3 regions of the Pantoea jilinensis genome follow, and region 2 is predicted to be linked to each of the others. Evidence: predicted binding sites of a transcription regulator. Region 2 holds the regulator's gene; each other region holds the start of a gene.

The links. Region 2 encodes PurR, which represses purine synthesis genes. Its sites were predicted from a motif close to CANGCAAACGTTTGCNTG; they were not measured.
Region 1: cvpA (colicin V production protein) is a predicted target of PurR. The motif match lies at 4,341-4,358, and genes of this name have one in related genera.
Region 3: KTJ90_RS00475 (nucleobase:cation symporter-2 family protein) is a predicted target of PurR. The motif match lies at 1,715-1,732, and genes of this name have one in related genera.

The regions. Positions count from the first base shown of each region.
Region 1 covers NZ_CP077746.1:1,226,824-1,234,169, forward strand. Annotated here, with positions in the region: gene truA (tRNA pseudouridine(38-40) synthase TruA) at 1-273, shown strand, start outside; gene KTJ90_RS05855 (DedA family protein) at 302-964, shown strand; gene accD (acetyl-CoA carboxylase, carboxyltransferase subunit beta) at 1,109-2,023, shown strand; gene folC (bifunctional folylpolyglutamate synthase/dihydrofolate synthase) at 2,118-3,386, shown strand; gene dedD (cell division protein DedD) at 3,376-4,158, shown strand; gene cvpA (colicin V production protein) at 4,422-4,907, shown strand; gene purF (amidophosphoribosyltransferase) at 4,945-6,462, shown strand; gene KTJ90_RS05885 (UbiX family flavin prenyltransferase) at 6,575-7,144, shown strand.
Region 2 covers NZ_CP077746.1:2,254,190-2,261,535, reverse strand. Annotated here, with positions in the region: gene punC (purine nucleoside transporter PunC) at 1-1,119, opposite strand, end outside; gene punR (DNA-binding transcriptional activator PunR) at 1,227-2,132, shown strand; gene purR (HTH-type transcriptional repressor PurR) at 2,129-3,154, opposite strand; gene cydH (cytochrome bd-I oxidase subunit CydH) at 3,436-3,525, shown strand; gene KTJ90_RS10655 (C40 family peptidase) at 3,569-4,378, opposite strand; gene KTJ90_RS10650 (Grx4 family monothiol glutaredoxin) at 4,743-5,078, shown strand; gene rnt (ribonuclease T) at 5,122-5,790, opposite strand; gene gloA (lactoylglutathione lyase) at 5,911-6,318, opposite strand; gene KTJ90_RS10635 (alkene reductase) at 6,435-7,346, opposite strand, start outside.
Region 3 covers NZ_CP077746.1:106,365-113,710, forward strand. Annotated here, with positions in the region: gene KTJ90_RS00470 (AsmA family protein) at 1-171, opposite strand, end outside; gene KTJ90_RS00475 (nucleobase:cation symporter-2 family protein) at 290-1,663, opposite strand; gene recG (ATP-dependent DNA helicase RecG) at 1,768-3,846, opposite strand; gene trmH (tRNA (guanosine(18)-2'-O)-methyltransferase TrmH) at 3,843-4,541, opposite strand; gene spoT (bifunctional GTP diphosphokinase/guanosine-3',5'-bis pyrophosphate 3'-pyrophosphohydrolase) at 4,544-6,652, opposite strand; gene rpoZ (DNA-directed RNA polymerase subunit omega) at 6,673-6,948, opposite strand; gene gmk (guanylate kinase) at 7,003-7,346, opposite strand, start outside.

The DNA of each region.
Region 1 (7,346 bases), 1.0 Mb from region 2:
CTTAACGTAACGCGCCAGGGCCCTTACGTGATTGTGGATATCAAAGCCAACGCTTTTGTCCATCACATGGTGCGCAATATCGTGGGCAGCCTGATGGAGATAGGCTGCGGCAATAAGCCTGAGTCATGGATGGCCACGCTGCTGGCAGCGAAAGATCGGACACTGGCGGCAGCCACAGCCCGGGCAGAGGGATTGTATCTGGTGGCGGTGGACTACCCATCCCACTTTGCGTTACCACAACCGTCGATGGGACCGTTGTTCCTCGCGGATTAATTTACTTTCAGGACTTAAAGGGCGCGCTATGGAGTTTATCCATTTTCTGGTCGATTTTATTCTGCACATCGATGTGCATCTTGCTGAACTGGTTGCACAGTACGGTATCTGGATTTACGCTATTTTGTTCCTGATTTTGTTCTGCGAAACCGGACTGGTGGTCACGCCATTCCTGCCGGGTGATTCGCTGCTGTTTGTGGCTGGCGCACTGGCCGCGCTGCCAGGTAACGATCTCAATGTGCACATTATGGTGGCATTGTTAGTGGTAGCGGCGGTTCTGGGCGATGCGGTGAACTACACCATTGGCCGCCTGTTTGGCGAACGGTTGTTCAGTAACCCGAACTCGAAGATTTTCCGTCGCAGCCATCTGGATAAAACCCATGCGTTTTATGCCCGTCATGGCGGAAAAACCATTATCCTTGCGCGCTTTGTGCCCATCGTCCGGACATTCGCGCCGTTTGTTGCGGGTATGGGCCATATGTCCTATCGCCACTTCGCACTGTTCAACGTGACGGGTGCGCTGCTATGGGTGCTGCTGTTCTCCTACGCCGGCTACCTGTTTGGCGATCTGCCGGTGGTGCAGGAAAACCTGAAGCTGCTGATTGTCGGCATTATCCTGGTGTCGATTCTGCCGGGTGTGATTGAAGTCTGGCGTCATCGCCGTCAGGCTAAGCAGCAGAAGCTGCCATAAGGCTTCGCTCAGGGGTAAGACCAGATTTTTATCCACAGTCTGAACAGGTTGTGGTTTAATGAGCGACATTTACCGTCTGCTGAAGCGGTTTTCAGCAGTATCAAGACGACTGGACCAGGTCAGTTTTAAACAGAAAGGTCATCAATGAGCTGGATTGAACGCATTCTTAATAAAAGCACCGGAACGCCTGTGCGCAAAGCCAGTATCCCGGAAGGGGTCTGGACCAAGTGTGACAGCTGTGGTCAGGTTCTCTACCGCGCCGAGCTGGAGCGTAATCTTGAGGTCTGCCCGAAGTGTGACCATCACATGCGTATGCATGCCCGTGAGCGCCTCGGCAGTGTCCTCGATCAGGGCACTATGGTTGAGCTGGGCAGTGAACTTGAACCTAAAGATCTGCTCAAGTTCCGTGACTCCAAAAAGTATAAAGACCGTCTGGTAGCGGCCCAGAAAGACACCGGCGAGAAAGATGCGCTGGTTGTCATGAAAGGTCAGCTGCACAGCATGCCGGTTGTTGCGGCAGCCTTTGAATTTGCCTTTATGGGCGGTTCAATGGGTTCTGTGGTTGGTGCGCGCTTTGTGCGTGCGGTTGAGCAGGCGTTAGAAGATAACTGTCCGCTGATCTGCTTCTCCGCCAGTGGTGGTGCCCGTATGCAGGAAGCGCTGCAGTCGCTGATGCAGATGGCGAAAACCAGTGCGGCACTGGCCAAAATGCGCGAGCGCGGTCTGCCATATATTTCTGTGCTGACTGACCCGACGATGGGTGGCGTTTCGGCCAGTTTTGCGATGCTGGGTGACCTCAATATCGCGGAACCTAAAGCGCTGATCGGCTTTGCCGGTCCACGCGTGATCGAACAGACCGTGCGCGAAAAACTGCCGCCAGGCTTCCAGCGCAGTGAGTTCCTGATTGAGAAGGGCGCGATCGATATGATCATTCGTCGTCCGGAAATGCGTTACAAACTGGCAAGCCTGCTGGCAAAAATGATGAACCTGCCGGCACCGCTGCATGACGGTGAACAGTCCGCTCCTGCGACGACTGAATCGGAAAGCAACGAGGCCTGACAGGAGATAGAGAGGTGCGTCCAAAGCACCTCTTACCAATGCACCGTATACCGCAGCACCAGTCTGCCAGGTATAAATAAGCAAAACGGGACATATGGACAATCTTCACCTTCCTCAAGCCACGTCGCCTTTGGCCACGTGGCTTTATTATCTTGAGCACCTGCATACTCAGGCCATCGAACTGGGTCTGGACCGTATTCGTCAGGTAGCACTTCGTCTCGACCTGCTGAAACCCGCTCCCTTTGTCTTTACCGTAGCCGGCACTAATGGCAAAGGCACGACCTGTCGGACCCTGGAAACGCTGCTGATTGCCGCGGGCTACCGCGTTGGCGTCTACAGCTCGCCACATCTGGTGCGCTACACCGAGCGTGTTCGGGTCCAGGGAAAGGAGCTGAGTGAAGCGCAGCACTGCGCCAGCTTTGCGGAGATTGAAGCCGGACGTGCGGATATCTCCCTGACCTATTTCGAATTTGGCACGCTCTCTGCGCTCAATCTGTTCCGCCAGGCGCAGCTGGATGTGGTGATTCTCGAAGTCGGCCTCGGCGGACGGCTGGATGCCACCAACATCGTGGATGCCGATGTCGCCGTAGTCACCAGCATTGCACTGGATCATACTGACTGGCTTGGGCCGGATCGCGAAAGCATCGGGCGTGAGAAAGCGGGTGTGTTCCGGGCGGGGAAACCGGCAGTCGTCGGTGAACCCGATATGCCACACAGCATCGCGGTGGTCGCGCAGGAAAAAGGCGCTGAGCTGTTACAGCGCAACCGTGACTGGTCATGGCATGCACAGGCCGAAAGCTGGTCGCTGCATGATGCGCTGGGGGAGCTGAACGATCTGCCACTGCCCCAGGTGCCGTTACCTAACGCGGCGACCGCGCTGGTGGCGCTGCGTGTATCTGGACTTCAGGTCAGTGAGGCGCAAATTCGCGCCAGCCTGCCGCTGGCGATGCTGCCAGGGCGTTTTCAGACGATTAGTGAATCACCGCGCGTGATTCTGGATGTCGCCCATAATCCGCATGCAGCGTCGTATCTGGCGTCACAGCTGGCGACGCTGCCGAAACGCGGCAAAGTGCATGCCGTCGTGGGCATGCTGCATGATAAAGATATTGCCGGTACGCTGACGGCGCTGGCACCCATGGTCGATGCCTGGTACTGCGCACCGCTTGACGGTCCGCGCGGCGCCAGTGCTGAGCAACTGCTGGATTGCCTCTCGCAGGGCGAAGCCTTTAGCTCGGTTGAGCTCGCCTGGCAGCAGGCACGCCAGCGGGCAGCGCCGCAGGACACTGTGCTGGTCTGTGGTTCATTCCACACCGTTGCGCAGGTCATGGAATCGATTGAAACGGAGAAAGGACGTGGCAAGTAAGTTTCAAAACCGTTTAGTCGGCACCGTTATTCTGGTCGCCGTTGGCGTGATTGTGCTGCCAGGGCTGCTGGATGGTCAGAAAAAGCATTACAAAGAGGAGTTTGCCGCCATTCCGCTGGTGCCGAAACCTGACGATCAGCAGGACAGTGAAATGGTGCCACCGGTTACCCAGTCGCTGCCATCCCAGCCACCTGAAGGCGCGGGCAATGCGGTCAACAGCAGTAATGGTAATAGCAAAAGCAGCGTCACGGCAGAGCAGGGGCGTGCCGAGCCGGATGATGATACCGAACCGACTGTGGTTTCGCCGCCGCCGGTTCATCAGTCTGTGCCTGCACAGACGGTGACCAAACCGAAAGTGGCAGAGCAGCAGAAAACTAAAGTCACTGAGCAGCCTAAGCAGAAACCGGTCGAACAGCAGAAGCCTAAAGCGGTGGAGCAGACGAAGCCGAAGCCGGAAGAACCGCCTAAAGTGGTCGAACAGCCGAAGCAGGAAGCGGCGCCAAAAGCAGCAGAGACGACCGCACCGGCAGGGCAGGCTTATGTGGTGCAGTTAGGTGCGCTGAAAAACGCCAGCAAAGTGAATGAGATTGTCGCGCAGTTGCGGCTGTCGGGCTATCGCGCCTTTACTGTGCCTTCAACGCCCGTTCAGGGTCAGATTACCCGCATTTACGTCGGGCCGGATGCCTCGAAAGCCAAAATGCAGAGTGCCGTTGGCGAGCTGAAAAGCATCTCAGGGTTGGGCGGTGTTGTGAAACCGTACAGCGCCCGCTAAACCGGCGATTGGCGCTGCCGATAGCAGTAACAGGCAGCGTCTTTTTCCCGGCGTACAGCGTGCTCAGGTCGCGGTACGCCTGAAATAGTGAATATTTTCAACGGCCTTTCCGGCTGAGAATCACCCAGGCGATTGCGTTTTTTTTCATCGCCTTTTTTATGGATGCAGAAAAAGAAAACCGCTACGCAAACGTTTTCTTTTTCTGTTAGAATGCGCCCCGAACTGGATGCAGGGGTGCAATTGCACTGGCGCTGGAAGAGTTCATGATCTGGATTGATTACGTCATTATTGCGGTAGTTGGTTTTTCGGCTCTGGTCAGCCTCGTCCGTGGGTTTGTCCGGGAAGCCTTATCTCTTGTTACCTGGGGATGCGCGTTTTTTGTCGCCAGTCATTACTACGCCTACCTTGCAGTCTGGTTTACAGGTTTTGACGACGAACTGGTTCGTAACGGTATCGCCATCGGTGTGCTGTTTGTGGCTACCCTGATTGTAGGGGCCATTGTGAACTACGTTATCGGCACGCTGGTGGAGAAAACCGGCCTGTCGGGAACCGACCGGGTGTTGGGCGTCTGTTTCGGGGCGTTGCGTGGTGTGCTGATCGTAGCCGCTTTGCTGTTCTTCCTTGATACATTCACTGGCTTTTCTAAAAGTCCAGACTGGCAACAGTCTCAACTCATTCCCGAGTTCAGTTATATCATCAGGTGGTTTTTTGATTACCTGAAAAGCACGTCGAGTTTTTTACCCCGGTGATGTGACCGGGAGTGCGGCTAAATGAGGAAATGACAACATGTGCGGTATTGTCGGTATCACCGGTTTCATGCCGGTCAACCAGTCGATCTATGACGCGTTAACGGTGCTCCAGCACCGCGGGCAGGATGCCGCAGGCATTTGTACGATTGATGCGCTGAAATGTTTTCGCCTGCGAAAGGCAAATGGCCTGGTCAGCGACGTTTTCGAAGCACGCCACATGCAGCGTCTGCAGGGCAATATGGGGATTGGCCACGCGCGTTATCCCACTGCGGGAAGCTCCAGTGCCTCTGAAGCGCAGCCATTCTATGTAAACTCCCCATACGGCATCACCCTGGCGCATAACGGTAACCTGACCAACGCCCATGTGCTGCGCAAGCACCTGTTTGAAAAGGGCCGCCGTCACGTTAATACCACCTCAGATTCTGAAATCCTGCTGAATATCTTTGCGCAGGAGTTAGATCGTTTTCAAAATGATCCGCTGGAAGCCGACAACATTTTTGCCGCGGTGGCTGCCGTACATCAGCAGGTGCGTGGCGCCTACGCGGTTGTCTCGATGATTATCGGCCACGGCATGGTTGCTTTCCGTGACCCTAATGGCATCCGTCCGCTGGTGCTGGGCAAGCGCGTTATCGCTGATGGTCGCACCGAATATATGGTCGCCTCCGAGAGCGTCGCGCTGGATACGCTGGGCTTTGAGTTCATCCGTGACGTCGCACCGGGTGAAGCCGTCTATGTCACTGAAGCGGGCCAGCTCTCTACCCGCCAGTGTGCTGAAAACCCGAAAAGCAATCCGTGCCTGTTCGAATATGTCTATTTTGCCCGTCCGGACTCTTTCCTGGATAAAATCTCCGTCTACAGCGCCCGTGTCCGCATGGGCACCAAGCTGGGCGAGAAAATTGCCCGCGAGTGGGAAGATCTGGATATCGACGTGGTGATTCCTATTCCGGAAACCTCTACCGATATCGCGCTGGAAATTGCCCGTATTCTCGACAAGCCTTATCGTCAGGGCTTCGTGAAAAACCGTTACGTTGGCCGTACTTTTATCATGCCAGGCCAGCAGTTACGTCGCAGCGCGGTTCGCCGCAAGCTCAACGCTAACCGTGCCGAATTCCATGATAAAAATGTCCTGCTGGTGGATGACTCTATCGTGCGCGGCACCACCTCAGAGCAGATCATTGAGATGGCGCGTGAAGCCGGCGCCAGACGCGTTTATCTGGCGTCTGCTGCACCGGAAATTCGTTTCCCGAACGTCTACGGCATTGATATGCCGAGCGCCACGGAACTGATTGCGCATGGCCGCGAAGTGGAAGAGATTCGCCAGCTGATTAAAGCCGATGCGCTGATTTTCCAGGACCTGGACGATTTGATTGAAGCGGTGCGTGAAGAGAACCCGGACATCGCCCAGTTTGAATGCTCGGTGTTCAACGGTATCTACGTGACGAAAGATGTCGATCAGCAGTATCTGGAGTATCTGGAATCGCTGCGCAACGATGACGCCAAAGCGCTTCAACGCCAGAACGAAGTCGAAAACCTCGAGCTGCACAACGAGGGCTGATATGCTCAGCGGGTGGTCAACATAAAGCAGGGCGGGAGCAATCCCGCCCTGTTTGTTTTCAGAAACCTGCTGGCCGCGTATGATGGTGCATTGGCTGACATAAGGTTGGAATATGAAACGACTCATCATTGGCATCTCCGGCGCAAGCGGGGTGATCTATGGCGTGCGCATGCTGCAGGTGTTGCAGCAGGTGGAAGAAGTAGAAACGCATCTGGTCATGAGCCAGGCGGCGCGTCAGACGCTGGGGCTGGAGAGCGACTATTCGCTGCGTGACGTGCAGGCGCTGGCCGATGTGGTGCATGACGTGCGCGATATTGCAGCAAATATCTCGTCGGGGTCGTTTAAAACCCTGGGCATGGCGATTTTACCCTGCTCAATGAAAACGCTTTCAGGCATCGTCCACAGTTACACTGACTCCCTGCTGACCCGTGCGGCTGACGTCATATTAAAAGAGCAGCGTAAGCTGGTATTGTGCGTACGTGAAACGCCATTGCACGTTGGACACCTGCGCATGATGACCACCGCCGCCGAGCTGGGCGCCATAATAATGCCACCAGTGCCGGCTTTTTATCATCGGCCTGAAACCATCGATCAGCTGATTGACCAGACCGTCAACCGGGTTATTGATCAATTCGATATCGAATTACCTGAAGATCTTTTCGCGCGCTGGCAGGGTGCATAAAGTTCCGCTGGCGCACTTATTTAGTGCATAAGCGCGCCTCGGATCACTCTTCGTGCATTTGATGCACCAAAAGTTAACAACGTCGCTTTTTCTCTTTTACTTCACTGCTATATTCCCCCTACAAACACAGCGTTTTCGCCTGTCTGACATCACGCTAACTGCGTGGAAAACTTGCAGAACTGGCATGAAACATGCAAATTAA
Region 2 (7,346 bases):
CGCGAGCACAATGGTCGCCGTCATCGTGAGTGTGGTGGTAAACAGCGCCTGAGTTAATCCGGCTGATACCGCCAGGCTTGCGGCGAAGCACAGACCTAACTGCAGTGTGTTCTGCAATGCGGCCGCTTTGCCGGTAGCATTCGGGAAGGGCATTAATGCACTGGAGACCACAATCGGATAGATCGCGCCGTTCGCCAGCGCCATGCCGCAGAATGGAACCATCAGGCTAACCAGCGTGCTGTTGCCGGCAAGCGCAACAGCAAACAGCGCCAGAATGCTCAGGCTGTAGATACCCAGTAACCAGGGCAGCAACTGTGAACCGTTAAAGCGGTTGAGCAGGGCGCGACAGCCGAAGCCACCTATCAAAAAGGCGAGGGTCTGTGGCACATAACTCAGGCCGATGTCGGCAGGCGAGAGACCTAAATCTGCCAGAATAAACGGCGAACCCGTCAGCCAGGCAAAGAAGCTGGCAGAACAGGCTGAGTAGATCAGCACGTTGCCGCTATAAACCCGCGATTTGAGCAGGGTAAAGAAACCCGGCTGTGCCTTTTTTTCACCTGCGACTTTGCGAACAGTGGGCAGACGCAGCGTGGTCAGAATCAGGGCTACCGCAATCAGGGTCAGCACCAGGAAGATTGAACGCCAGTGGAAATGACCAATCAGCCAGGCGCCCAGCAACGGGGCCAGTGCCGGAGAGAGTGCAACCAGCGGCATAATGGTGGCGAAAACTTTGTTGGCACGTGCGGCAGGGTAGCGATCCACGACCAGTGCCTGCCAGCTAACGGCAGCAGCACAGACGCCAATCGCCTGAACAAAACGTAGCGCCAGCATCAGATAGATATCATTGACCCACAGCATGCCTGCACAACCGATCCCAAACATGGCCAGCCCGGTAAGCAGCACAGGTTTACGGCCAATGCGATCGGAAAGGGGTCCCCAGAAGAGCTGACCCACAGCGAAGCCTCCCAGAAAAAGACTCATACTGGCGCTGATCAGGCCGGGTGAGGTGTTAAACGTTTGCTGCATCGCGCCGAAGGCGGGCAGGTACATATCGGTGGCTAAAAAGCCGAGCATGCTCAGCAGGGCAAGGTAAGGCATAAATCCTTTATTCGACAACATCTCATTCTCATTTTTGCAGGATAAACGCGGCAGAGTGTAAAAGGTGCGTTTGCTGCTGTGAAACGGTAATATTTGCCGCTTGCTGTTAAAAATTTTGAAGGCAGATTATGTGGTCAGAATATGCATTAGAAGTGGTTGACGCAGTCGCCCGTGGCGGCAGCTTTAGCGCTGCTGCGCAGGAGTTACATCGGGTGCCCTCTGCCATCAGTTACACGGTGCGGCAGCTGGAGAGCTGGCTGGCGGTGCCGCTGTTTGAGCGTCAGCACCGTGAAGTGGTACTGACTCCGGCAGGCGAGCATTTTGTCCGTGAAGGGCGCAGCGTCATCAAAAAAATGCTAGCCACACGACGACAGTGTCAGCAGCTGGCCAACGGCTGGCGCGGTCAGCTCAGCATCGCGGTTGACCGTATCGCTAAACCTCAGCGCACCCCGCAACTGGTTAAAGATTTCTATCGCCATTTCCCCGACATGGAGCTGATCATCAGTTATGAAGTTTTTAACGGCGTCTGGGATGCGCTGGCCGATGGCCGGGTAGAAGTGGCCATTGGGGCCACCCAGGCGATTCCGGTGGGCGGACGTTTTGCGTTTCGCGATATGGGCACACTCAACTGGCGCTGCGTGGTCGCGCCCGATCATCCCCTGACGCAGGCGAGCCAGATCGATGACGACACGCTGCGTAGCTGGCCGTCACTGGTGCTGGAAGATACTTCACGCGCACTGCCGCGCCGAATGACATGGACGCTGGATAACCAGCGCAGGCTGGTGGTGCCGGAATGGCAAACCGGGCTGGAGTGCGTGCAGGCGGGATTGTGTGTGGCGATGGTGCCCGGTCATCTTGCCAGGCCACTGCTCGACAGCGGCGATCTGGTTGAACTGACTCTGCCGGTGGCGTTTCCGGACAGTCCCTGCTGTGTCAGCTGGGCTGAGGATCGCGCATCACCGGCGACTGGCTGGTTGCTCAGCTACCTGGGTGATGCGCAAACGCTTAATCAGGAGTGGTTAAGCGAGGATTAACGGCGATAGTCGCGGAATGGACCGTCGGCCACCGAGCGGCGCTCAATCAGCGTAGGGTGTACTTCAATCGTCTGTGACACTTCACGCTTACTGGTGATGCGGTCCAGCAGCATATCCAGCGCTTTTTCACCTAACTGAGCTTTAGGCTGATGCACGGTGGTCAGGGCCGGTGCGAAATAGCGGGCGTTGCGCACATTATCATAACCGATCACCGAAATATCCTGCGGTACGCGCAAACCCATTTCGTCGGCGGCGCAAATTGCACCCATTGCCATGATATCACCACCGCAGAACACCGCCGTCGGGCGCTGTTTCTGTGACAGGATCTGCTGCATCGCCTGATAGCCCGACTCCGGCTCAAAGTCACCCTGGACAATCCACTCGGCGCGCGGCTGAATGCTGGCTTCTTCCAGCGCCTTCAGGAAACCGGCATGACGTCCGCCACCGGTATTACGCTCCATCTGACCGGGGATAGCACCAATGTCGCGGTGACCGCGTTCAATCAGATAGCGTCCTGCCAGATAGCCGCCCTGGAACGCGTTATCCAGAACCGTGTCGGTGAAGTCGGCGCGCGATTCGCCCCAGTCCATTACCACCATCGGGATGTTACGGTTCTCTTCCAGCATCTGCAGCAGGTCGTCTGGATATTCTGAGCACATCACCAGCAGACCATCGACACGCTTCTGCGCCATCATGCTGAGATAGGCGCGCTGTTTTTGCAGATCGTTATGCGAATTCCCCAGAATCAGCGTATAGCCTTTGTCAAAACAGTGATTCTCAATCGCTTCAATAATCTCTGCGAAATAGGGGGCTTCGCTGGAGGTCGCCAGCAGGCCCAGCGTTCTGGTGTGATTCACTTTCAGGCTGCGCGCCACGGCGCTTGGCGAATAGTGCAGTTCTTTTATCGCCTGCCAGACCGCGTTGCGCGTCTCTTCTGCGACAAAGCGGGTTTTATTGATGACGTGCGAAACTGTCGTCGTTGAGACGCCAGCGCGTTTCGCCACATCTTTAATTGTTGCCATGAAAATCGGACTCCAGTGCTTATCTAACTCTATGATAAGCGTAGTGTTAAACGTTTGCGTCTGCTCAGGGTTTTTTCCGCAAAAATGCCGCGTTTCTGGCCGGTTTACAGGCCGCTGGCGAAAATCAAACGCCTGAAAACCGGCGCAAACGGAATCAGGATTGCGCGCGTTGCGCAACAAAGGCGGGATTCTAACAAGGCTGAACGGATAAAACGAGATTTTTACCGGGCCCTGTGGGAAAATGCGATATCCCCACAAATTGTGTGACTAAGGAGCAAACAATGAGTACCGATCTTAAACTGGCTTTAATGACGACTGCGGGCTGTCTGCTGATGATTGTAGCCTTTAGTTTTACCGCCATTCTGCACTAAAAAAAAGCCGGGAATCTCCCGGCTTTTTACGACTGTTTTCTGGTTAGCGTATGGTTTTCGGCGTCATCACACGACGGGCACCAATGTAATGACGCTGCCAGTAATCTTCCCCTAATGCGCTAATCTGAATGTCTTTTCCGGTACGCGGTGACTGGATAAACTTGCCATCTCCCAGGTACACGCCAACGTGATCCGCTGTACCGCGACCATTAATACGGAAGAAGACCAGATCGCCTTTCTCCAGCGACTCACGCTTGATGGGTGCGGCGTCACGCAGGTGATACATCTCATTAGCGGTACGCGGAATCTTAAACTTCACCAGATCTTTATAGGCGTACCAGACCAGGCCGCTGCAATCGAAGCCGGTATGCGGCGAAGTGCCGCCCCACTGGTAGGGTTTACCCAGCTGGCCCATCAGTTTGGTCATCGCGGTTTCGCGAGCCTTCTGATAACGCTGACGGTGGGATTTGCTCATTTTAATCGTGCCCGGCTCGCTGGTGGTGACCTCAGCGGTTTTTAGCAGGCGCTGATGGCCATAGCGTTTCTTCTCTTTGTTCTTTTGCTGGCTTTTGCTTATACGGGCGGTTTTAAGCGAGGTCTTCTTAGCAGGCGTCTGTTTGGCAGTGAGTTCGACTTTTTTCTGTTTTTTCGTTTTAAGTTTTTGAACAGGGCTGAGGCGAGTCTTTTTCGTCACCGTTTTTACCTGGCGACGTTTGCGGCGTTCATCGTCGCGCGCACTCTTTTTTTCTGCTTTATGCGTACTGACGTTCACCGGCGTGTGCGGTGAAGCAGCAGCGACGTTGAAAAACAGTTGCGCAATGGCCAGCATGAAAAGCGTAATGATTAAACGCATAGTCCGTTGATTAGTTAAGTTGTCAGGGCCACTACGCACCGCGACAAAGTTGAGATTAATCTGATCCAGGATCAGGGCCCAGGCCATTCTAGTCCAGTTCGTTTAAAAACTGTAATGCCTTTTAATATTAATCTGTGCAACCCACGTAATCGCGCTGAAAATGAACATTTTCAGCGTCTTATATCAGCGAAATTATTACGAATTATTAAACTGTTACCCGCTGTTAATAATCAGAGGGTCGTGCATCCCGCTGCAGGACTTAACAATGATGGCGGTATAATCGGTAGCGGACAAAATCTCGTTTTCAGTCACGCTGCGAAGTCGCTACAATAAACAAACACGAAGTCACGATTTAAGGAAGGCAATTATGAGTACTGTAGAAAAAATTCAGCGCCAGATCGCAGAAAATCCGATCCTGCTGTACATGAAAGGTTCCCCGAAACTGCCTAGCTGCGGTTTCTCTGCACAGGCGGTACAGGCGCTGTCAGCCTGTGGTGAGCGTTTTGCTTACGTGGATATTCTGCAGAATCCGGACATTCGTGCCGAGATGCCGAAATTCGCTAACTGGCCAACCTTCCCGCAGTTGTGGGTTGATGGCGAGCTGGTCGGTGGCTGCGACATCATCGTTGAGATGTTACAGCGTGGTGAACTGCAGACGCTGATCAAAGAGACTGCAGAAAAATTTAAAGAAGCAGAATAAAAAAAGGCCGACATCACGTCGGCCTTTTCCATTGCAGCATCCCTTATGCGGATGCACTGGCTTCTGCATCGCCTTCCGCGAAAGGCAGTGGCCAGCCGCCTAAGCGTTTCCAGCGGTTCACCAGCTCGCAGAACAGTGTTGCTGTCTGCTGCGTGTCATAAAGCGCCGAATGCGCCTGGGTACTGTCAAACTCCATTCCCGCCGCAATACAGGCTTTCGCCAGAACCGTCTGACCCAGCACCAGTCCGCTGAGTGCCGCGGTGTCAAAGGTGGCAAAGGGGTGAAACGGATTGCGCTTCAGGCTGGCACGCTCTGCCGCTGCTGACATAAAGTTCAGGTCAAAAGTGGCATTGTGCGCCACCATAATGGCGCGATTGCAGCCACTGTCCTTAATCCCCTTGCGCACCATTTTGAAAATGGCATGCAGCGCTTCATATTCACTGACTGCTCCGCGCAGCGGATTGCTGGGATCGATACCGGTAAACGCCAGCGCTTCAGGATGCAGCAGCGAACCGACAAAAGGTTCGACGTTGAAATGCAGCGTCTGGTCAATCTGAATCCAGCCCTCTTCATCCATTTTCAGCGTGATGGCAGCAATCTCCAGTAACGCATCGGTTTGCGCGTTGAAACCTGCGGTTTCAACGTCGATCACCACCGGATAGAAGCCACGGAAACGTTGATTGAGTGCATTAGGGGAATTCGATTCAGACATCAGGATCTCGTTGCAGAAAAAGGGCAGCGCGTATTATGGCAAAAAACGGGGCCGGGTGCAGCAGATGAAGCGCAGAGAAGGGGATTCAGCCCACCCGAACGGGCAGGCTGAGGGGCAGGTTTAGTTGCCCAGGCCGTTGCCGGCATCTTTGTTTTCGATCAGCTCGATTTTGTAACCATCGGGATCTTCAACAAAGGCAATAATGGTAGAGCCGCCTTTGACCGGGCCAGCCTCACGCGTCACGTTGCCGCCATCTTTACGGATGCGTTCGCAGGCAGCTGCCGCGTCATCCACGCCCAGTGCAATGTGACCATACGCATTACCGAGGTCATACTTATCGACGCCCCAGTTATAGGTCAGTTCGATTACCGCACCTTCGCTCTCGTCGGTGTAGCCCACAAAGGCCAGGGTATATTTATATTCGGTGTTTTCGCTCTGACGCAGCACGCGCATGCCGAGCACACGAGTGTAGAAATCGATTGAACGTTGCAGATCGCCAACGCGCAGCATGGTATGAAGTAAACGCATAACATCCTCTTTTAAATAAAACGCCATCGCCGGATGACCCAGGCGATAAGTATAGCGATGAAAATCGCCATTGAATAATGGCTGCCGTCATCGTCCCGGACGGCAGCCCAAAACGATTACAGCGTCGGGTAGTCGATATACCCTTCAGCGCCGCCGCCGTAGAAGCTTTCCGGGCGCTGTGGATTGAGCGGCGCATCCTGCTGCAGACGCTCAACCAGGTCCGGGTTAGCTATGTAATCGCGACCAAAGGCAACGGCATCGATCAGACCACGACCAATCAGGTCATCGGCTTTCTCAACGGTGTAGGCACCCGCACCGATGATGGCACCCGGGAAGAGATCACGCACTTTCTGGCGGAAAGCGTCGGTGTAAGGCTGACCACCGGCCCAGTCTGGCTCAGAGAGGTGCAGATAGGCGATATTGCGTTTTGCCAGCTCGCCGATGTACCACAACGCCGCTTCTTCTTCGTCCGGACCGTTATCCAGATTCTGGAAGCTACCGATAGGTGATACGCGAATACCAATGCGATCGGCAGACCAGTTAGCAATGACCGCATCAACTACTTCCTGCGCAAAGCGACCGCGTTTTTCAATGCTGCCACCGTATTCATCGGTACGCTGGTTGGAGTCTGGTGCCAGGAACTGGTGAATCAGATAACCGTGCGCCGAGTGCAGCTCAAGCAGATCAAAGTCCGCTTCACGTGCGTTGGCCGCAGCCTGACCGAAATCGGCCACGATCTGCTTGATCTCCGGCACGGTCAGTTCACGCGGTGTTGAGGTATCTTCGCGATAAACGCTGCCATCTTCCGCACGCAGTGAAGTACGGGTGCCTGCAGCAATCGCCGAGGGAGCCACCGGTGCTTTACCTTCCGGCTGCACGCTGTTATGAGAGATACGACCGGTATGCCAAAGCTGCACGGCGGTGTGGCCGCCAGCCTGATGCACGCCTTCGTTAATCGCTTTCCACGCTGCAATCTGTGGCTGCGTATGTAAGCCTGGTGCACCAGCATAGCCTTTCGCCTGGAAAGA
Region 3 (7,346 bases), 1.9 Mb from region 2:
AGAGAAATTGTGTTCAATTTTACTCAGGGAGAGATGCCATTCGGTTTTGTCGCTCACCCAACGGCTAAACCAGCCTGCACCCCACTGTGTCTGCAGCAGTACATAGATCACGACCAGGGTAAAAAGCAGCAGTAAAAGTAAGGTGAGGAAAAACTTTCCAATAAATTTCATAGCATCCTTCCCGAGTTAAATCCGGTGAGAGGTTGTTATGCCTGAATTACCGTTACAGCTCAACAGCCTGGATGTAAATCCGAATAATTAGCAGGCAGGCCGAAGCCTGCCTGTGGCCTTACTTCTCTGGCGGAAAAATCAGGTTGAGCACGATTGCGGTAATACCGCCTGCGGCAATGCCGGAAGAGAGCAGCGTTTTCAGCCAGTCGGGGGCAAACTGCAGGATCAGTGGCTGCTGAGACACGCCCAGACCCACCGCCAGCGACAGCGCGATAATCATGATGGCGCGACGATTAAGCGGCTCGCGTGACACGATGCGAACACCTGAGGCGGCAATGGTGCCGAACATCACAATGGTTGCGCCGCCGAGTACCGGCTCAGGGATCATCTGCACCAGACCGCTGACCGCCGGGAACAGCCCCAGCACGATCAGCATCAGTGCGACAACAAAGCCCACGTAGCGGCTGGCCACGCCGGTCAACTGAATCACACCGTTGTTCTGACCGAAGCAGGAGTTAGGGAAGGTGTTAAACAGCGCGGAGACAAAGGAGTTGAGGCCATTCGCCAGCACACCGCCTTTCAGGCGCTTCATATAGAGCGGGCCGCTGACCGGCTGTTCCGACACATCCGAGGTGGCTGTGATATCGCCGATGGTCTCCAGGGAGGTCACCATAAACACCAGCATCAGCGGAACGAGCAGGTTCCAGTCGAAGCCCAGCCCGTAATAGAGCGGGGTCGGCACCACGATCAGCGGCTGATCAGCAGGGATGCCCGCTGCCGGCAGCATGCCCATCGCCCAGGCCAGCAGATAGCCCACGGCCATCGCAATCACCAGGGAGGCGACGCGCAAATAGGGGTTTTTCTGCCGGTTAAGCAGCACGATCACCAGCAGCACGGCACCGGCCAGCATCAGATTCTTTGGCGCGCCAAAGGTATGGGCACTCATCGCGCTGAAACCGCCGCCAATCGAAGTCACTCCTACCTGAATCAGCGACAGCCCAATAATCATCACCACGATACCGGAAACCAGCGGCGTGATAATCCGGCGAGCCAGATGCAATACGCGTGACAGCACCATTTCGGTACAGGAGGCCACCATCAGCGTGCCAAATAGCGCCGCCATCATGGTGGGCACATCAGCGCCGCCATTTTTCAGCGCCATCCCGCCCATGATCAAAGGCGTCACAAAGTTAAAGCTGGTGCCCTGAATCGACAGCAGACCCGAACCCACCGGTCCCCAGGTTTTGATTTGTAGCAGCGATGCCACACCTGAAGCAAACAACGACATGCTGATAACGTGCCGGGTATCTTCTGCGGGCAGGCCCAGCGCCTGACAGATCAGAATGGCGGGTGTGATGACCGCGACAAACATCGCCAGCAGATGCTGACCAGCGGCAAACAGCGTTTGCGGCAGAGGTGGACGATCTTCAAGACGATAAATCAGTTCGCTTTGCGTGGCGGAAGGCTGGTCTGGCTGAGGATTGGTGGACATCTTCTGTTCTTCCCAAAAAATAATGTGGCGATTGTAATCATCCGCCGGGCAAAAGCAATCGTTTGCCCGGCGTGGATATAAAAGCCGACTTGAAGGGGTCTCATTCAGACGTTGGTAAAACGGGTGTTCTCTGGCAGCCAGCGTTCAATCAGGGCGCTGGCCTGCTCGGGATAGTGCTGGTGGATGTGGCGCGCCACACGCTGAACTTCGGGCACCATCGCTGCATCGCGCAGCAGGTCAGCCACTTTAAATTCGGCGTTGCCGGTCTGACGTGTGCCCAGCAGTTCACCCGGTCCGCGAATCTCCAGATCGAACTGGGCAATAACAAAGCCGTCATTACTGTCGCGTAGTACCTGTAAACGCTTCTGCGCCGTCTTGCTCAGCGGCGCTTTATAGAGCAGTACGCAGTGTGATGCCACGGCACCACGACCCACACGGCCTCGCAACTGATGCAGCTGTGCCAGCCCTAACCGCTCAGGGTTTTCGATAATCATCAGGCTGGCATTCGGCACGTCCACGCCGACCTCAATGACGGTCGTCGCTACCAGCAGCTGGAGTTCATTCGCTTTAAACGCCTGCATGACCGCCTGTTTTTCAGCGGGTTTCATGCGGCCATGCACCAGTCCGATATTTAAGTCGGGCAGCGCGGTTTTCAGGGATTCCCAGCTGGCTTCTGCCGCCTGTGCTTCCAGCAGCTCTGACTCTTCAACCAGCGTGCATACCCAGTAGGCCTGACGTCCCTCCCGGCAGGCATGCTCAACCCGCGCCACAATCTCCTCGCGTCGCGTATCGGGGATAGCCACGGTGGTCACCGGGGTACGTCCCGGCGGCAGTTCGTCGATGGTTGAGGTATCGAGATCGGCATACGCGGTCATCGCCAGGGTGCGCGGAATCGGTGTGGCGGTCATGATCAGCTGATGCGGATGGAAACCCTGCTCCTCACCTTTTTCCCACAAGGCCAGACGCTGGTGGACGCCGAAGCGGTGCTGCTCATCAATAATGACCAGCGCCAGACCATTGAACTGCACCTGCTCCTGAAACAGAGCGTGTGTGCCCACGACCATTGCTACCTGACCGCTGGCTATCGCCTCCTGCTGTGCCTGGCGGGCTTTGCCTTTCTGTTTTCCGGCCAGCCAGCCGACTTCAATCCCCAGCGGCGCAAACCACTGGCGGAAGTTACTGGCGTGCTGTTCAGCCAGCAGTTCGGTCGGTGCCATCAGCGCAACCTGCTTGCCATGGGCGATAACGTTCAGCGCAGAGAGCGCAGCCACCAGTGTCTTACCCGAGCCGACGTCGCCCTGCACCAGCCGCATCATCGGGAAATCATTGGCCAGATCTTTCTCTATCTCCGCCACCACGCGCTTTTGCGCATTGGTCGGCGAGAAAGGCAGCGCGGCCAGCAGCTGGTCACTGAGATTGTGTCGCGGCGGCATCGGTAACGCGTAATAGCGCTGAGCGCCTGCGCGCACTGCCAGCATGCTGAGATTATGCGCCAGCAGCTCTTCAAGAATTAATCTGCGTTGTGCCGGATGACGGCCACTTTCCAGCTCGCTGAGCCGTAGATCGGGTGGCGGACGATGCAGTGTGCACAGCGCATCTGGCAGGCTGATTAAGCCGCCGCTTAACTCTTTCGGCAACAGCTCGGCAATCGGGCAGCTTTCCAGCAGCGTCAGTGCCTGGTCAGTGAGATTACGCAGCGTGGCCTGTCGAATGCCTTCGGTCGTGGGATAAACCGGTGTTAAGGTCTCTTCCAGCGTCACATTGCTCTGCTCGCCCTGGATGCGGTACTCGGGATGAATAATCTCAGCGCCGCGCTGACCGCGCTTAATTTCACCATAAGCGGTAACACGCCGTCCCGGCGACAGATTGTTCTTCATCCCGGCATTAAAATTGAAGAAGCGCATTGTCAGCACGCCACTGCCATCGCTGATCTGACACACCATCATCCGGCGACGACCAAAAGTGATATCTGTGTGCAGCACTTCGCCTTCTACTGTGGCCCAGATACCGGGAAGCAGATCATTGATAGCATAGAGTTGGGTGCGGTCTTCGTAGCGCAGCGGAAGATGAAGCAGGAGATCCTGAACGGTGTGCAGGTCAATTTTGGCCAGTTTTGCTGCCTGGCTGGCACCGACGCCGGTCAGTGTACTGAGCGGAATGGCATCCAGCAGACGGCCTTTCATCGTCTTTTACCGGTCGTCTGCATGGTTGCCCACCAGCTGGGATCGGCGTCGACTTCGCCCTGCGCATTGATGCGCGGATAGGGTAGACCTTTCTGCTTTGCGACCCGCGCGAGCACCGGGAATCCGCCTTCGAACAGCAGGCGTTGCTGCTCATCCTCGTCCAGCAGGCTGTAATCGCGCAGGTAAAGACCGGCGTTCTGCCGCTGTCGCTGGGCTTCATAGAGGATAAGCGCGCAGGCGACCGAGACATTCAGCGACTGCACCATACCCACCATGGGGATCACGATCTGACGATCAGCCAGCGCCAGCGCTTCTTCGGTGATGCCGGTTTTTTCCTGCCCCATCAGAATGCAGGTGGGAAGGGTATAATCGATCTCACGAAAATCCACCGCATCGGCGGAGAGATGGGTCGCTAAAACCTGCATCTTCTGCTGTTTGAGCTGTTTTACGGCATCGCCGATGGTGGGATGGGTGACCACTTTCACCCAGCTGTTGCTGCCGGCAGACGCGGAAGCCTGCGTGCGCATCCGCTGGCTCGGCCAGACGGCATGCACTTCGTGGATGCCAACGGCGTCGGCCGTGCGGATCACCGCTGAAACATTGTGTGGTTTATGCACCTGCTCCATGCAGACCGTCAGGTCGTGCTGGCGCAGTGCCAGCATCGCCTGAATCCGGGCAAAACGTTGATCGTTCATGCCTAATTACGGTTACGGTGGACTTTGATCACATCCGGCATCACGCGAATTTTACGCATGATATTCGCCAGATGAACGCGGTCACGTGCGGTGAGGCGGATAAAGGCGCTATAGACGCGACCATCACGCTCTTCGGTATTCAGGCTCTGAATATTCGAACCCGCCGTGTTGATGGCCGCCGTCAGGTTAGCCAGCGCACCCTGATGGTTAAACATGTCGACTTTGATTTCTGCTACGAACTCCTGCTCGGTGACTTTATCCCACTCAACCGGCATGAATTTTTCCGGCTCTTTCTGGTAGCCACGAATGTTTCGGCAGGATTCATGATGCACCACCAGCCCTTTGCCAGGACTGACATGGGCAACAATCGGGTCACCAGGAATCGGTCGGCAGCATTTGGCGAAGGTAATCAACACGCCATCTGCGCCTTTAATCGGCAGTTTACCGCGCTTGCTGGTGCTGGTGATGGCCTTGCTGTCAGCCTGCAGCAGGTTCTTCGCCACGACCACGCTCATCGCATTGCCGAGGCCAATTTCCGCCAGCAGATCATCAAGGGACGTCAGCTTCATGCGGTCCAGTTCCTGTCTGATATTCTCAGCCGGGATTTCAGCCAGTTTACGGCTACCGCCCAGCGCATGGCTGAGCAGGCGGCGACCCAGATTAACCGAGTCTTCGCGCTTGAGGTTCTTCAGGAGCTGACGAATTTTGGCGCGGGCTTTGGAACTGACGACAAAATTGAGCCAGGCGGCGTTTGGACGAGCGCCTGGCGCGGTGATGATCTCAATCGTCTGACCGCTGGTCAGGGTTTGCGACAGCGGATAAGGCTGGCGGTCAACGCGTGCGCCGACGCAGGCGTGGCCGATATCGGTGTGCACCGCATAGGCAAAATCTACCGGCGTCGCGCCGGTTGGCAACTCAACAATGCGGCCTTCAGGCGTAAAGACGTAGATCTCATCAGGGAAAAGATCGGACTTCACGCTTTCAATAAATTCAAATGAACTGCCCGCACTCTGCTGCAGCTCGAGCAGGCTTTGCAACCAGCGCTGCGCGCGAATCTGTGCAGTGGTGCCACTTTCGCCCGCCTGTTTATAAGCCCAGTGCGCAGCGACCCCCATTTCTGCCATCTGATCCATATCCTCGGTGCGAATCTGCACTTCAACCGGCACGCCGTGCGGGCCGATCATGGAGGTATGGAGCGACTGATAGCCGTTGGCTTTGGGGATGGCGATATAATCTTTAACGCGGCCCGGACGCGGCTTATATAAGCTGTGCATCTGGCCCAGAACGCGATAGCAGGTATCCAGATCTTTCACGATGACGCGAAAGGCATAGATATCCATGATCGAGTGAAAACGCTGCTCTTTCAGCGTCATTTTGCGGTAAATCGAGTAAAGATGCTTTTCGCGACCGCTGACGCGGCAGGGAATGCCCGCTTCCTGTAAACGGCCATCAATCTCAGAAAGAATCTTCTGGATCATCTCTTTACGATTACCACGCGCAGCTTTCACCACCTCTTTAATCACCCGATAACGGTTCGGGTAAAGTGCTTCAAAACCGAGCTCTTCCAGCTCTGTTTTAAGGTGATGAATACCCAGGCGGTGTGCCAGCGGACTATAAATCTCTAACGTTTCCAGCGCGATGCGGCGACGTTTGTCCGGGCGTAAAGACCCAAGGGTGCGCATATTATGGGTGCGGTCAGCCAGCTTGATGAGAATGACGCGGATATCCTGCACCATCGCCATAATCATCTTGCGGAAGTTCTCAGCCTGCGCTTCTTTCTTATCGCGGAATTTCAGCTTATCCAGCTTAGAAACGCCTTCGACCAGCTCCGCCACGCTTTTACCGAACAGCTGTTCCATATCCTGGTAAGTGGCGGGCGTATCTTCGATCACGTCATGCAGCAGCGCGGCCATGAGCGTTTCATGGTCGAGCTTCATTTCCGCCAGAATACAGGCCACGGCAACCGGATGGGTGATATAAGGCTCACCACTGGAGCGTGTCTGTCCCTCGTGGGCATCACGTGCGACAAGGTAGGCTTGCTGGAGGCGCTTGATCTGCTCCTCTGGCAAGTATTTTTCAATCAGTTGATTGAGACTTTCAAACAGATACAAGGGCGACCTGCAGGTGGCTGTTAACGACGACCTTCAGCGATAGCGGTAACGGCCTGTAACTCAGCGGCTTCCTGCTCTTGCTGTTCCTGACGATCACGCACATCTAAAATCTGATTGGTGACCAAACCTTCTTCGATTTCGCGCAGGGCGATAACGGTAGGTTTATCGTTCTCTTCCGGAACCAGCGGATCTTTGCCGCCAACCTGCATCTGACGTGCACGACGTGCAGCGACCAACACCAGGTCAAAACGATTACCAACTTTTTCTACTGCGTCCTGAACGGTTACGCGTGCCATAGGTGTGCTACTCCACAGATGAAGAAATGACTGCGCATCATACTGAAACTGTATTCAGACTGCCAACAGTTTGCTGATTAAAGCATCGTGACGCGCCTTCTGACGCGCCATACGCAGACGTTCTGCGCGAATAATGGTTTTCAGATCGGACAGCGCCAGATCAAAATCATCATTCACAATTAAATAGTCATACTCGGCGTAGTGGCTCATTTCCGCTACTGCCTGAGCCATGCGACGTGTGATCACCTCTTCGCTGTCCTGACCACGACCGCGCAGACGGCGATCGAGCTCTTCTTTCGAAGGCGGCAAAACAAAGATGCTGCGTGCGCCAGGCATTTTAGCGCGGATTTGCTGCGCGCCCTGCCAGTCGATGTCGAGGAACACGTCAACGCCGGTTG